2 regions of the Limosilactobacillus albertensis genome follow, and region 1 is predicted to be linked to the other one. Evidence: predicted binding sites of a transcription regulator. Region 1 holds the regulator's gene; the other holds the start of a gene.
The links. Region 1 encodes NrdR, which represses ribonucleotide reductase genes. Its sites were predicted from a motif close to ACACNATATATNGTGT; they were not measured.
Positions count from the first base shown of each region.

Region 1 (7,937 bases):
GAATTAAACTCCCATTAAAGTCAAAGACATCAACAACATATACAATTAGCGCATTAGCATCACGAATTTGGTTTAGCAAACGCAAAAAATCATCATCGGTCAATGATACAGGGGCAATCTCATTATAATGCCGAAGACGGAAACACCGCTGACAATAAAGCTCACCGGTTTCCTTTCCCTTTTCTAACGCCGATTTAGGTGCATAGCCTAAACCTGCTGGATCATCAGTCTGGATTACGCTTCCACAACCAATACAACGTAATTCTTCAGTTTGTTGTTCTTGCTCAGTCATTCAAATCCTCCTGCCATTTTAAATCTGGATACTTTTTCATCAATTCTTTCCAAACACGGCGTTCAAAGAACCGGTTGATTCGTGTATCCCATTTATCCGTATTTAGTAATGGCTGCACCAAAATACTACGAATGCCTGCTTGATTAGCTGCTGCAATATCCGTTAGTAGTTGGTCACCAACCATCACTACTTCTTTTTTCTCTAAACCAAGCTTTTTTCGTGCCCGTTCAATTCCAAAGCTTAGTGGTTTCAAGGAGCGGGAAACAAAAGGAAGGTCAAGATTATTAACCGCCTTAGCGACCCGCTCTTTACTATTATTAGAAATAACAATCAATAGAATGTTAGCTTCATGTAATGCATTCATCCATTCCTTTAATTCTGGCGTGCCATCAGGATTATTCCAAGCAATCAAGGTATTATCAAGATCGCTAAAAACAGCCCGAATACCCTGCTCTTTTAATTGTGCAGGGGAAACAGAATATATTGAATTTACCATCCATGTTGGTTTAAATATCTCTAACAATGTTGCACCTCATCAAAATTATTATTACAATCGGCAAGTCCGATTTAATGTTCTAGTATTTAATTATATCCTGTGCATTAGCAGGAAAGCAACTAATAAAAAAACCACTCATCATGCATACACATCATAAGTGGTTGAAGATTATTTAGGCTTAGTTAAGAGCTTTCTTAGCTTCGTCAACGAGTGCCTTAAATGCATCTGCATCGTTAACAGCTAAATCAGCTAACATCTTACGGTTAATGTCAATGTTAGCAAGCTTTAAACCGTGCATTAACTTGCTGTAACTAATGTCGTTCATACGTGCAGCAGCGTTAATCCGTGCAATCCAAAGTTCACGGAACTTACGCTTGTTGACCTTACGATCACGGAAAGCGTAAGTGTAACTCTTCATTACTTGATCCTTAGCAGTCTTGAAAAGACGGTGCTTTGAACCACGGTAACCCTTTGCTAACTTCATAATGCGCTTGCGACGTGCACGCGTAACAGTTCCACCTTTAACTCGCATGTTGAAATCCTCCTACGTATTTTAAATAGTTATTTTTGTGAAGTTTACTTAAATGGTAATAACTTCTTGTAACGCTTTACGTTGGTCTTGTCCATCATGCTCAAACCACGTAATTGACGACGTTGCTTCTTAGTCTTACCGTGGAAACGGTGACTGGTAAATGAGTTACCACTCTTGAATCCACCATTAGCTGTACGCTTAAAACGCTTTGCAGCAGCGCGGTTACTCTTCATCTTTGGCATAACTAATTCCTACCTTCTTAAATTAATTTTTTGCTTTATCAGCAGCTGGGGCAAGAGTTAAGAAAATACTCCGCCCTTCCATCTTCGGACGTTGGACAACAGTGGCAATGTCTGATGTTTCTTCAGCCATTCGTTCAATCATGTCACGACCGATATCCTTATGAGTGATAGCACGACCACGGAAACGTAATGAAATCCGTACCTTGTCACCCTTTTCAATGAACTTACGAACACGCTTTAATTTTACATTAAAGTCATTCGTATCAATTGATGGACTAAGGCGAATTTCCTTAACCGTTATCGTCTTTTGCTTCTTACGAGCTTCACGCTCTTTCTTTTGCATCTCGAAACGGTACTTCCCGTAATCCATAATGCGGGCAACAGCTGGGCGTGCCTTAGGTGCAACTAATACTAGGTCTAAATTAGCCTCTTCAGCTAATTGTAGTGCTTCACGCTTAGACTTAATGCCTAATTGTTCACCGTTTTGACCGATTAACCGCACTTCACGTGCACGAATACCGTTATTGACAATCATATCTTGTGCTATGGCAACGCACCTCCAATTTTTTTAGCGAAAGATCAAGCAAAAAAGCGAGACACAAGAGTGCCCCGCTTCATAATAACAACCATTTTGGTCGATCATCATTCATCTCGTCAGCCCGGCGATCATTACCACCTAGGCGAGAAGCGGGTGCTTCTGCTTTTTCTTTCAACGTTTACTAGCTTACTAAATTAGTACTTTAATGTCAAGAAGTTTATCCCTTGTCACGCAAATTTTTGCCTTCCATCTCGATTTCACGTGATAAGAATTTAACCCGCTCCATTATTCGTGCAGCCTTCAATGGTTCATTATCTCCCTGTGCATTTACAGCAAGGTGATTATTTTGCAGTTCTTCCATGGAAAAATTAGAACTAAAGAAAGTCGGCAGCTCCTCTTGCATTCGATATTCTAAGATAACTCCTAAAACATCATCCCTAATCCAAGTCGACATTGCACCGGCCCCAATATCATCCAGCATTAGAATCGGGGCACGTTTAATTGCGTCAAGTTTCTGGCCCGTACTATTTTGTTTAATCGAATTGCGCATCTCAACTGCAAAGCTCGGAAAATGAACCATTGTAGTAGCAACTTCCTTATTCTTTGCTAATTCATTTGCAATTGCTCCTAATAGGTAGGTCTTCCCAACGCCAAACTGACCATAAAGGTAAAGTCCCGGCTGAAATTGATCCTTTTTATAATTATCTGTAAAGTCCATTGCAGCCTGAATTGCCTTTGTTCGCGTATCAGTTTGCATATCATCATTTAAATAGTAATCATCATATGAAGCATTTTTGATGAATTTCGGCATATTAATTGAATTAACTAATCGCTGAATATGTTGTTGCCGTTGTCGTTCTATCAGTTGTTTTGTCGGGACATAAGTTACATCAATTTGCCCAGCACTAATTATTAACTGGGGCGAATAACCGGGGGCAACAGTTGGCACGCCTTTTTCAATTAATTGTTTTTCGTGGAAATATTCATAAAGCTTTGATTGACCTCGTTTAATCGCTTCTTTACTAAGGCGGTCACGATTTTCATTTAAAAACGCGCGCACATCTTTATCAGAATAAACTTGTTTCATTGTTTGTTGAATATTATTTGTAATATTTTGACCCCGCATTAACTCTTGAAGCGTTTTGTTTAATGATTGCATTGCTGCCACCTCCTTTAATTATTTCTTTTTTCGATTGGCAATCCGCTCACGGAGCTTAGCAACTTCTTGTGATGAAGCTTTTTTCATCAACTCGCTTTTATCCTTTTTACTCCACTCCGGCATTGGTTCCTTGATTGCTTTTCGCCAATTATTTCTGTGGGGCTTTTTGGCTTCTTTTTTCTTTTCTTGTGCCTGCTTGTTAAAGTTTTTTAACTGGAGCAATGCTTGCTGCCCAGTCGATACCCCGTTTTGCAGCCAATTATTTGCAATCGTATCGACAAAGTTAGCAGTTAATGTCGAATGACCCCGATCACCAATAACGTACCAGGTCAAAATATTAATTGCTTCTTTTGTCAATTTTTCCTGCTCCACTAATCCTGTAAGAATATGACGCTCTCCAGATGTTACATAGCCGCCAGTTTGTGCTTTTAAATCCTGTAAGAATTCAACCGGTGAATAATCAGCAGCGGTCTTTAATAACTGCCGGTCTCTACTTGTCAACCCGTCATTGGCAACAGGCGATTTCTGTTCAGCTACCTTGCTTGGCTGGGTATATATTACATTATACGTTGAAGCGACAATTTGCTTAAATTTTTGGGGATTAAAATGATTAGTCTGCAAATCGATTGAACGCAACACCAACTTTTTCATTGTTGGTTCATCAATGCCGTAAAGCTGGTGTTCTAGCAAGATCAGTTCATGACTATTTTCTAAATCACTGCTTACAATCGGCTGGTTAGCCAGCAAGTGCAATAATGTACTCCAATTAAAGTCAGTTTTCATTCCCGCTGTTAGTGAGGGCTGTTTTTCAATTGGGGACTGCTTTCGCGCATCGGTAATTGCTTTCGGGGTGGCCGTAATCGACTGCGAATTAATATGAAACTCCTCAAAAAAGCGGTGGCTAATATTTGTCAAATTTACATTTGAAGAAGCAAGCTTATATTGACGACTTTGCTCAATCAAGTGGTTAAATGCCGTCTCGCCGATCTCTTCTAACAATAAAATACTTAATAAATTATCAGTAAGGAATTTTTCCGGGGTAAGCGTAGGCTGTAGTTCATAAACGTAGACATCCCCAACCTCATCGCTTTGAAAGTAAGTTTGGACTAAGCCAACCGCCTCTAAACGATGAAGAGCCTCTATCACCTGCTGTCCGCCGGCATTAATATGGGCTAATAACTCACTTTGCATTGTGCGGTTAGAAATTGTCGGCTTAGGGATTAAGCGTGCCCTAAACGTATAAAAAAGACTAAAAGCGACCGGCCCGAGAATTGGCTGGTAAAATGTTGCAAATGTCTGATCGTTAAAATTAACGAATGCCGTACTTGCAGTAACTATATAACCTGCCTGCGGGTCAAAAGTCGTTGCAGTCATCTTACAGCCTCCTTAATCGTTTTTATGCTCGGACTTTACCATTGTTTCAAGTTCGTTCATGAAGGCATCTACATCCTTAAATTGCCGGTACACACTAGCAAAGCGAATGTATGCAATCTCATCAACGTTTTTTAATTCATTCATTACAAATTTACCAATAATTTGACTTGAGACTTCACTTTCACCAATACTGCGAACCTGTTTTTCAACTTTATCCGTAATCTTGGTCAAACGTTCCATACTAACGGGTCTCTTTTCCGCCGATCGAACAATCCCGTTAAGAATCTTTTGCCGACTAAATTCCTGCCGTGTCCCATCTTTTTTAATTACTAGCAGCGGCGTTTCCTCGTACCGTTCAAAGGTTGTAAAACGAAAGCCACAATGAACACACTCACGACGGCGGCGAATAAAGCTCCCGTCTTCACTTGGCCGACTGTCAACTACCCGTGATCCATTTTTGTGACAATGTGGACAGCGCAATGCGTCCCCCTCCTTTTTAGTATAAGTACTTTATTTTATCATATTTTACTCTGCTTTAAGTTGTTTTATTAGGGATGCGACCTGTTTTTGCAGTTCAACCTGGTTACCATTATTATTAATCTTAAAATCGGCTTGTTCTATTTTATCCGCTAATGGAAACTGAGCGGCAATGCGGGCACGAGCAGCCTGTTCAGAACAGTGGTCACGGGCCATCAAACGTTTTAACTGTGTCTGCTGATCAGTATAAACAACCACTACATAATCACAATCTTCATCATAGTGCTGCTCAAATAGTAAAGGAACATCCAACACAACTAATGGTAATCCTTGCTTCTTAAGAGCAGTCGCACGGGCAAAAATTTTATCATGAATCAACGGCTGTAGTAAGTCATCTAATTTTTTTAATGTCTCTTTATTATTAAAAACAATTTTAGCAAGAGCGGGACGATTTAATTCACCCGTCGCCAATAATACTTGCGGACCAAAGACTTTCACAATCCTCGTTAACCCGACCGAATCAGGCGTTTGTACTTGGCGGGCTACTTCATCAGCATCAATCACCGGGATTCCGGCTTGACGCAAAATATTGCTTACTGTTGTCTTTCCCGTCGCAATTCCACCAGTTAAGCCTATTATTTTTGTCATGTTCCTATTCCTTTAAAGCTTGGCAATGTGGGCAAAATGTCGTGCCCCGTTCCGCAACTTTAATCTTAACCATTTTAGTTCCACAGCGCGGGCACTTATCTCCTGCATGACCATATGCATTTAACCGTTCCTGAAAAGCCCCAGCGTCACCAAACGCATTTGTAAAACTATGAACCGTGGTTCCTTTAAACTTAATTGCCGTTGCCAGTTCCTTAATAATATTCTTGCGAAGTTCAGATATTTGCTGGTCGGTGAGCGTGTTAGCAGGTTGTTCAGGATTTATTTTTGACATCCATAAAACCTCATCAACGTAGATATTACCCAAGCCGGCAACATGTCGCTGATTTAGCAAAAAAGGTTTTATTTTACCACGGCTTTTTCTTAACTCCGCAGTAAAGAACGCCAAAGTAAAACTATCATTAGTTGGTTCAGGACCAATTGTTTTCAAGCCGCCGACATTCATTTCGTCGCCAGTTTTAACAAGGGTCATCCGACCAAATTTACGGGTATCCTGATAACATAATTCCGTCCCGTCCGTAAATTGAAAGACGACATGGGTATGCTTGTCAATGGGTCCGCCGATTGGTTGATTATAGTACTTCCCTTCCATTCGCAAATGAGAAACCATTGTCAGATTATTAGTAAAACGGAAAAGAAGGTACTTACCGCGACGATCGACCCGTTCAATTGTTTGGCCAATCAAGGCTTGACGGAATGTTTCAACGTCATTAGTAATTGTTTTGCCATAATAAATGTCAATTGCATTAATTTTTCGTCCAGCAGCAATCTTCATTAGCCCGCGACGAACTGTTTCAACTTCTGGTAATTCAGGCATCTAATCCCTCCTAACTATTTTTTTAGGTCATACCAGGTATCACCATACTTGCTGTCGACTTTAAGCGGAACATCTAATTTAACTGCGGAATCCATTACTTTCGGCACTAATTCTGATAATACCGGTATTTCTTCTTTAGGAGCTTCAAATACTAATTCATCGTGGATTTGCAAAAGCATTTTAGCCTGCAAATGCCGTTTTTCAAGTTCATCTTGCATCCGAATCATCGCAATTTTAATAATGTCGGCAGCACTTCCTTGGATTGGCGTATTCATTGCTGTCCGCTCCGCAAATGACCGTTTACTAAAGCTTTTAGCATGGATATCAGGTAAGTAGCGGCGACGATGAGTAATTGTCTCAACATAACCATTTTCCTTAGCAAACGCAATCGTATCATTGATATATTTCTTTACTCCAGGGAACTCATGGAAGTAATTTTGGATAAATTCATGAGCTTCCGCACGGCTGACGTGTATTCGCTGAGCCAGCCCATAATCGCTAATCCCATAAACAATTCCAAAGTTAACTGCTTTAGCCCGCCGTCGCATATTACGGTCAATTTCTGCATCAGGGGCTAAATGAAAGATTCGCCGTGCCGTACTTGCGTGAATATCCTCCCCATTTTTAAAATCCTCTTGAAGGTTCTTGTCTCCAGTAATATGAGCAAGAACCCGCAATTCAACTTGGGAATAATCCGAAGAGAAGATCTGCCATCCTTCATGACTAGGAACAAAGGCTTTTCTAATCAACCGTCCTTCAGGCAAACGGACAGGAATGTTCTGTAAGTTTGGATCAACAGAAGATAGCCGCCCCGTTTGTGTTAGTGTCTGCAGGTAACGTGTGTGGATCTTTTGATCATTTGAATGGATAACCTTTAATAAACCAGTAATATACGTCGATTGAAGTTTAGCGATTTGCCGGTATTCTAAAATTTGTTCAACGATCGGGGACTTGTCTGCTAACTTTTCTAGTACGTCCACGGCAGTCGAATATCCGGTTTTAGTCTTTTTGATTACTGGCAGTTTTAATTTTTCAAAAAGAATATGTCCTAACTGCTTAGTCGAATTAATATTAAACTCTTCGCCTGCCTCTTGATAGATTTGGCTTTCAATTTCAGCGAGCCGTTCTGTCAATTTACTCCCCATATTCTTTAGGGTTTGCGCATCGACATGGACTCCGGTAATCTCCATTTTCGCAAGAACCCGAGCTAACGGCAATTCAATATCGGTATATAAGGGCGTTTGTTTATTTTCATCTAATTTGGCAAACAGATCTTTTCGTAAATGTGCGATCGCGCGTGCCTTGGTAGCAAGATGACTAAAGAAGACCTCATCATCATCGGGA
Region 1 is NZ_JACIVD010000045.1:34,822-42,758, reverse strand. Features, by position in the region: gene yqeH (ribosome biogenesis GTPase YqeH) at 1-292, opposite strand, end outside; gene H5S41_RS01550 (YqeG family HAD IIIA-type phosphatase) at 285-815, opposite strand; gene rplT (50S ribosomal protein L20) at 967-1,320, opposite strand; gene rpmI (50S ribosomal protein L35) at 1,365-1,562, opposite strand; gene infC (translation initiation factor IF-3) at 1,585-2,097, opposite strand; ribosomal protein L20 leader region at 2,140-2,271, opposite strand; gene dnaI (primosomal protein DnaI) at 2,318-3,259, opposite strand; gene H5S41_RS01525 (replication initiation and membrane attachment family protein) at 3,278-4,633, opposite strand; gene nrdR (transcriptional regulator NrdR) at 4,646-5,113, opposite strand; gene coaE (dephospho-CoA kinase) at 5,159-5,758, opposite strand; gene mutM (bifunctional DNA-formamidopyrimidine glycosylase/DNA-(apurinic or apyrimidinic site) lyase) at 5,763-6,593, opposite strand; gene polA (DNA polymerase I) at 6,608-7,937, opposite strand, start outside.

Region 2 (7,937 bases), on a different contig from region 1:
ATTAACATAAATCATAAATGCAAGGGTTACAAGAATGATAAAGGTTGATCCTGTCTGCATTAATGCTTTAGTTACAGCTGCGCTTGGTAAATTTTTAAGACTACGGTTAATTTCAACTGCCTTAAAAATATAGTTAATAGCGACTAGCATTATCATAGAAGCAAGGTAAGGAATGTAGACCTTAAGATTACGCTTAAAACTAGAATTGATTAGTTTAAAGAAGAGCATTGTTTATTCACCACCATTCGTTAATGTCATCATTGTTTGGCTAATTTGCTGTTGATAATCTTTAAGTGAAAGATCCCCACGATAAAGCTCATGATAGATTCGTCCATCCTTGATAAAGAGGGTGCGTTTAGCATGACTAGCAGCAGCGGCACTGTGTGTAACCATGATGATAGTTTGACCGTTAGCATTAACCTCATCAAAAAGTTCGAGAATTTCGTTGCTGGTATTTGAATCTAAGGCCCCAGTTGGTTCATCGGCAAGGAGAAGGTCAGGGTGAGTGATTAGGGCACGAGCAATTGCAATACGCTGCTGTTGTCCTCCTGAAATCTCACTTGGAAAACGGTTAATGATTTTATTAATTCGTAGACGGTCAATTAAGGGCTTGATTCGTTCTTCCATTGTTGTAACAGGTGTTTTTGCTAGAACAAGCGGTAAATAGATATTGTCACGATTGGAGAGGCTGTCAAGTAAGTTAAAGTGTTGAAAAACAAAGCCAAGATGTTCGCGACGGTAATGTGCTGCGTCGTCTTTTGATAGTTGACGAAGATCTTGCCCATTAAGAACTACCTGACCATTAGTTGCCTGTTCTAGGGTTGCGATTATATTTAACAAGGTACTTTTACCAGCACCAGATTCACCCATGATTGCCACATACTCCCCTTCTTCAACTTTAAAGGTAATATCTTTTAAGGCCATAACAGGGTTCGCGGAGTTAGAGTTGTATACGCGTTGAACGTGTTGAAGATTTAATACTGTCATAATAATTTTCCTTTCTGGTAAAACGCTAGGTTTGATTATGTCTTAATTATAAAAAGGTTCTGTACTACTTCCTACTTACGGAAACGTACAGAACCTTACAATTTTGTAAGCTTTAAATTAAGCATGTTTAACGTTGGCTGGCTGAAAAGACAAAATAGCTGTTGTTCCCTGGCCTTGGATTGATGAAACGCTAACCTGGAAGTTTAATTGTTGAGTAACCTTTTTAACAAGGTACAACCCCATGCCAGTAGCAGCAGTTGTTTGGTGACCATTTTCCCCAGTGAAGCCATTTTCAAAAATTCGTGGAAGATCAGTCGTTGGAATTCCACAACCATGGTCAGTGATCCGTAATGAATTAATTTCCCAGGAAATATTAATAGTACTGTTGGGGGATGAGTATTTGATTGCATTTGAAAGTAATTGTTCAATACAAAAACGCAACCATTTACGGTCAGTAAGAATAGTAACTCCAGTTAAATTTTGTAACTCAGGAATAAGCTGTTTATTAATAAAAATAGCTGAGTTTTGCTGTAAGATTGCATTCACTAGCTGGGCAATATTAACCCATTGAAAATCGTAATCGTGGTTATTAATCGCTAGGCGTTCATCGTTTAATAGTAAATTTAAATAATAATTTGCCTGGTATGTATTTTTCTTAACTTCTTCACTGGTGACTGTTAGTGAATTTTCTGCAGCAGCAGTTAAACTTGTTAAATAATTTTTGATTTCGTGGGCAAATAATTCAAGGTGGTCAAGTTGTTCATGTTGTACTGCTTGTAATTGACGGATAGTCTGGATGTTTTTTGAGCGTTCTTTCTGCAGAATTTCAATAAGTTTTCCTTCAGTTATATTGGCGGGGCTAAAGTTATCAAGCTGTGAAATCGTTAAATGGCGAAGACGATAGAATTGAATTGCACCTGTCCCAATAAGCCAAATGATAAAAACTGGAAGGGAAAAACGAATAATGTCACCCCAAAAAACGGCAGGAAGATTATATAAAATTGCTAGCAGACCGATTAGACCAATTAAAATTATATAACCGATAGTAGCAGGGAATATTGAACGGCAAAATAATTTGAAATAATACTTATTCATGATCAACCACCAGGCGATAACCAAGGCCACGTTCTGTGTGAATACATTGACGTAAACCAATTGTGCTTAGTTTAGTTCTTAGACGGCTAATATTGACGTTGAGGGTATTTTCATTGAGATATTTTCCACCTTGCCATAACCATTGCAGTAGTTGATCTTTAGAAACAGTTTTATTGCGATGACTAAGTAAAACTTGTAGCATTGCCCCCTCAGTTGGAGTAAGTTGCGCAGTGCCGTATGCATTTGTAAGAACATTAGTAAGCGGGTTAAATGAATTATGCCCCCAGTCTAGTTTTTCCGTATCGGTTACCTGCTTATTTCGGCGTAACAAAGCTTGGATCTTTGCTAAGAGGACGGTCATTGTGAATGGCTTCATGATGTAATCATCAGCCCCAGCCGTAACTGCGTGCATGACATTGGTATCAATTTCTGCTGCAGAAATTACGATGATCGGTACTTGACTGTATTTACGGACTTCCTGAATCCAATAAAAACCATCAAAAGTAGGAAGAGTAATATCAAACAAAACAAGATCTGGCTTTGCGGTAATAATCTCGTTTGCAACGTTTGCCCAGTCCTTAACTGTGATGGTATCATGTTGCCATTTGCTTAAATTTTGCACAATTGCATGGATAATGTCGGAATTATCCTCAACAATAAATATTTTAGCCATAATTTTTCCTCGTAAGTAGATTTAACATCATAATACATTAGTTAGTTCAGAAAGGAAAATACATGTTTGACAATTTTGAATGACTGTTTGAGAATAAGGCAAAAGGAAGTGGGAATGGATGGACATTAAGGATAATTTATTAACCCTAGCTGATGGTAACAAAATGCCACAAGAGGGTTTTGGCCTGTACAAGGTAGATGGACAGGAAACGATGAATCAGGCGGTAAGCAAAGCGTATGAGATAGGTTATCGCTTATTTGATACTGCACAACTATATGGCAATGAACAAGAAGTTGGTAATGCCTTTAAACAATTAGCAATTCCACGTGATAATATTTTTGTTACAACAAAAGTCGCTGAGAAAAACCAGGGCTATGAGAAGGCAATCGAATCGGTCAAAGAATCATTACATAAACTACAAATGGATTATGTTGACTTATTACTTGTTCACTGGCCGATTGAACGTTCATTTTTTGATACATGGCGGGCGTTTGAAGAAATGAAGAAGGCGGGACTTACACGATCGATTGGTGTAAGCAACTACCAAATGATTCATCTTCAGTATTTAGCAACGCAAGCAAGTGAAATGCCTGTTGTTGATCAAATTGAACTGCATCCCCTATTAACGCAAAAACCGTTATTACAATTTAATCGTCAGCATCAAATTGTAACGCAAGCATGGAGTCCGCTTGGCAGGGGAGCCGTTCTTAATGAGTCAATATTAAAAGATATTGCCGTTGCTCATAATAAATCAACCGCGCAAGTGATCTTACGCTGGCATTTGCAAAACGGCGTGTCATTTATCCCTAAGTCAGTTCACGAAGAACGAATCGCACAAAATGCTGATATTTACGATTTTGAACTTAGTGCACAAGAAATGGCGCAGATCGACTCATTAAACGCCTACCATCGGACCGGCCGTGAACCAGAATTGGTGTATGAATATAATAAGCAATATTAAAAAAGCAGCAAAGCGATTGGAAAATTATCCACTCACTTTGCTGTTTTGTACTACTCTAGGCCCAGTTCTTTAGCATAGGCAGATTCTTCTTCACTAAGTCGTTGACGTTCACGTTCGTTATACCATGGCGAAATGGTGAAGGCGAGAACATCATTAATTAGATAGATTGAACTATTAACGGCCATTGCTAAAGTAGCTGAACCTTGCTTGTAAGAAACAAACCAAAGTACTAATTGGGCAAGACCGGATGCAAGCCACCAGAAGTATTGATTGTTAAAACGTAAGAAACAGATGACACCAGCAGAAAGACTGATGGAGAAACTAATTGCATCAATCCATGGTCGTGGATCATCAGTTAAATTACCAATCAAGTAACCTGAAACGAGATATACCGCAATGGTTGCCACAATAGCGATTGACCATGAACGGGCATTGAACTTACGAATCTTAGAAGCCATGTTAACGTTCCAGTTTGCAGAAAGTAATACTGGTAAATCGAGGGTAATAACATAGGCGATTTGCTCAACAATACTTAAATAATTTTTAGCACTAAAACCAGCAATGATGAAACACAGTGCTGATAGAATGCCTAAGAAACCATTTACTGACTTTGCTGCATTAATTGCTAGAACACAAAGGACACCAAGCGTGGTACCGATAAAAGTAATGACAGTAACCCATGTTATCGGGGCACTGACTAAGGTCATAACCTGACAGCCTAAACTGAAAAAGAATAGGTAATAGTTTTGTTGTGGCCAGCCCTTTAACTGGTGGGCAAGAAATTTTAAATAATTGCTAAGCATCAATATAACTCCCTCTACTATATGTTGTATAAGTTGTGCTTTATATCAACTGAGAACACAATATGTTGTGGCTGTGAAAAAGCGACGTTTAATAGTATAGCGGGTCAAAATCAGAGATGCAATACCGAAAATTTTGTTTAATCAGTTGCTTAGAGCAATTGAACAGCGAGGAATTAACCCTATTACCGAAAATAATAAATTTAAAAATTTCTGCTGTAATATTAAAGAAACTAAAATAGCTTATCAATGTTATAACTCAACTTTAATAATCTTAACCCGATATGATGATTGTGGAGCTTCAACGGTTACAATGGTTCCGGCGGTTTGATGAAGGAGGGCTTGACCGAGCGGGGAGTCGAAGGAGATCTTTTGTTTAGCAATATCAGCTTCTTGCTTACCAACAATATGGTAGATTTCTTGCTCATCATCATCTTCAAATTCAATTGTGACGGTCGTACCAAGGTCAACAGTATGATCATCGCTAGGAGTCACAATTTCAGCGTATTGAAGCTGCTTGTTAAGATAACGCAGTCGGCTTTCGAGGTGGCGAAGTTCTCGCTTAGCAGTACTGTATTCCGTGTTCTCTGATAAGTCGCCAAGGGCGCGGGCAGCTTTTAGCTGTTCTATTTTCGCTGGACGCTGCTTTTGTAATCCAGCAATTTGTTCCTCAATTTCATGATAACCATTAGCAGTCATTTTTTGAAAATAGACATTTTTCATTGCTTCTTGGATCTTTTTTCGTTGCATTGGTGTAATATCTCCTTATGTATTAACAATCTAGTTATATTTACTAGATATAATTATGATATGATAGAAAGGAAAATTCAATTTGGAGACGGAGGACAATAGATAATGAACGAACAAGAACAGCATATTGACCAGTTCCTTACTTCGTCCAACTATCATCAGTTATCTGCTAATCAGCAAAAACATGCACAGGATATTTTGACTCGTTTTAATAACCAGATGGCAAATGATCAGCATTTGACCGATACTACTTGGACACCAGAAGCAGTAAAAGCGGTCATGGTCGGGGAATTTATCGCTGATCCATCATTAACTAATCAATTTGGGATTGCGGTTGTTCCGGTTTTACGTGCTTACCAAGAATTTTTGAAAGTTGATAATCTCGCTGAAGTCGTTAAGGCGATGGAAGAACAACGGACAAAAATGAATGAATGTCGTAAAGCACATAAGACATGGGCCCAATTACACGGAGCTGAAGAGCACGAAGAAGAATCAACGCCAGTTCAGGACGCTTCAGCTAAAGAAAAAGTTACGTGGACACCTGAAAAATTTAAGGACTTGTTAGCAAATATTCAACAAGCTATTAAAACTGATCCGCACTTTAGCAATCTTGAATTAGATAATGTCGAACTAAATTATGTTGTACAAGAGTTCTTAGAATTAATGGTTCAAGAATGTGCTGAATATCCAGATCAGTGGACTTTCAGTAATTTACAGCGGGTATTGGGCATGATGATGCCACTGGATCCGCATATCTCAATAAAGCAGATTCATAATATTGTACCAAGTGCACAGGCATTATTTGAATATATGAAGCAAAATGATTATATTGATATGGATCAGTATAAGCTCGGTTTAAAGGCAATTGCCAATATGCAACCGTCAGAAGACATGCTTGCTTCATTAAATCGTGATGAACGTGAAACCCAATTAGTTCTATCATTCATTAATAGTAATGGGATCGATACAGATGATGCAGATGTGGCCGAAGCATGGATGGATGATCATAAGCAAGAAGTTGCTGACTTTATGCGTGGTCTGTTAAATCCATGGGGTGAATATGAGCGGAAACGTTTAATTAAGCGTCAACGTGAAATGCAACAAAAGCAACAGCAACAAATGGCTGTAAGTGACCATACCGATCCGCAGTTAAAGCGGAAGAAAAAATCGCTTCAAGGTATTAAGTTTAGTAAAAAGGCCCGGCGCAAGCTACGTCGTCGGTAATTCTTAAAGGAGGAATCCGTAATGAGCGTTGAAATTCCAGAAAATATGGAAGATGTAGCAATGCAACTAGCTCAACACAAGGTTCGCGGTGAGCAGGTTGATGAAACAACTGTTATTCAAAATGCGGTTCGGGATATACTCCAAGCATTTTTTGACGAAGCTCTTGAAGGTCATTATGATGATGTTAACTGGGATGAAAATGACTTAGTTGTTACTGATGTTATGGGTAATGAGGCTGGTCGTGTTCACCCGCAGTCAGATTCATTTGTTAATGATTTTAAGACGGATGCTGATTCGTTAATTGAACGACTCGAGGATGAAACGGCTAGAATTGTTGGTGGTCGTTAAAGCCTAATAAAAGAAAAAATGACCGGTGGAATATTTCCATTGGCCATTTCTCTTTTTAAAGACGATTTTTAATTTCATATGGCTTAGATTTTTTATGTTCAGCTGGCAAAGCATCTTTAGCATAAAAAATAGCATATTCTTTATCGTTAGGGTCCTTTGCGATAACAAGATCGTCATTGCGACGCTCGCGCTTGAAAATTTGACCCTTCCGAACTGCTTCATTGTAATCATTAATGTTAGCAACTGAATCGCCAGGATTAAAGAAGATTCTTGTTTCCATTATCATTTCCTCCTTACGCACGACTTGGTAAATCAACTTGTGCTTTTGCTAGAATATGTCCTTTGGCGGCGTGAATGAAATCATTAAGCCAGTACTTGTTTTTTAAAGGTAATGTGTCATCCAAGGCAAACACCATTAAGGTATAGTTATGAGTTTTATCAGGTGGTTGTGGACCTACGTAGCCGCTGGTAATAAGTGGATCGCCATTTACTAGTGAACCGGCATTACTATTATTTCCTTGAACGAATTGAGCGGCTAAGTCTCGACTAGCATTAGCAGGAATATCTGTTAAAGTTCCGGGGATGTTAGCTGCTAGCCAATGAATCCACGTGAAACCACAAACAGGTGTTGAATCATAATCAATAAATACAATCGCAAATGTTTTGGTATCGGCAGGAGCGTCTGTAATCTTTATTGGGAATGATTTGATTGGATGATCAGCTAATATATCCGCTGCAGGCGCGTATTTACCATATTCATCGGCTAACATTCCGTTAACTAATGGTACTGAGATTTGCATAAAAATCCCTCCTCATAAACAATTATAATCTAGGTCAGTCTAAATACAATTCCCGCAGTTCTTTTATTTCAGCAGGAGTTATCCCGAGATATTCGTTGAGGTAATGATCAACATTCCCATAATTTTGATTAATATTTTTTATTGCGGTATTGATGTAATCAGGTGCAACGGAAGCGAGAGCGGCACGATTCGTTACCAATTCTTCACTAGCTCCGTTATCGCGCATTTCTTGTAGCCAGTTGTTGCGGAACTCTTGAGTAACAGTATTGGTCAATAAGTAATCTTCTATAATAACTTTT
Region 2 is NZ_JACIVD010000043.1:24,700-32,636, forward strand. Features, by position in the region: gene H5S41_RS00655 (ABC transporter permease) at 1-228, opposite strand, end outside; gene H5S41_RS00660 (ABC transporter ATP-binding protein) at 232-987, opposite strand; gene H5S41_RS00665 (sensor histidine kinase) at 1,105-2,082, opposite strand; gene H5S41_RS00670 (response regulator transcription factor) at 2,075-2,755, opposite strand; gene H5S41_RS00675 (aldo/keto reductase) at 2,874-3,716, shown strand; gene pnuC (nicotinamide riboside transporter PnuC) at 3,767-4,519, opposite strand; gene greA (transcription elongation factor GreA) at 4,769-5,266, opposite strand; gene H5S41_RS00690 (hypothetical protein) at 5,372-6,490, shown strand; gene H5S41_RS00695 (hypothetical protein) at 6,512-6,838, shown strand; gene H5S41_RS00700 (hypothetical protein) at 6,894-7,118, opposite strand; gene H5S41_RS00705 (YbhB/YbcL family Raf kinase inhibitor-like protein) at 7,132-7,638, opposite strand; gene H5S41_RS00710 (tyrosine-protein phosphatase) at 7,673-7,937, opposite strand, start outside.
Region 2: pnuC (nicotinamide riboside transporter PnuC) is a predicted target of NrdR. The motif match lies at 4,575-4,590, and genes of this name have one in related genera.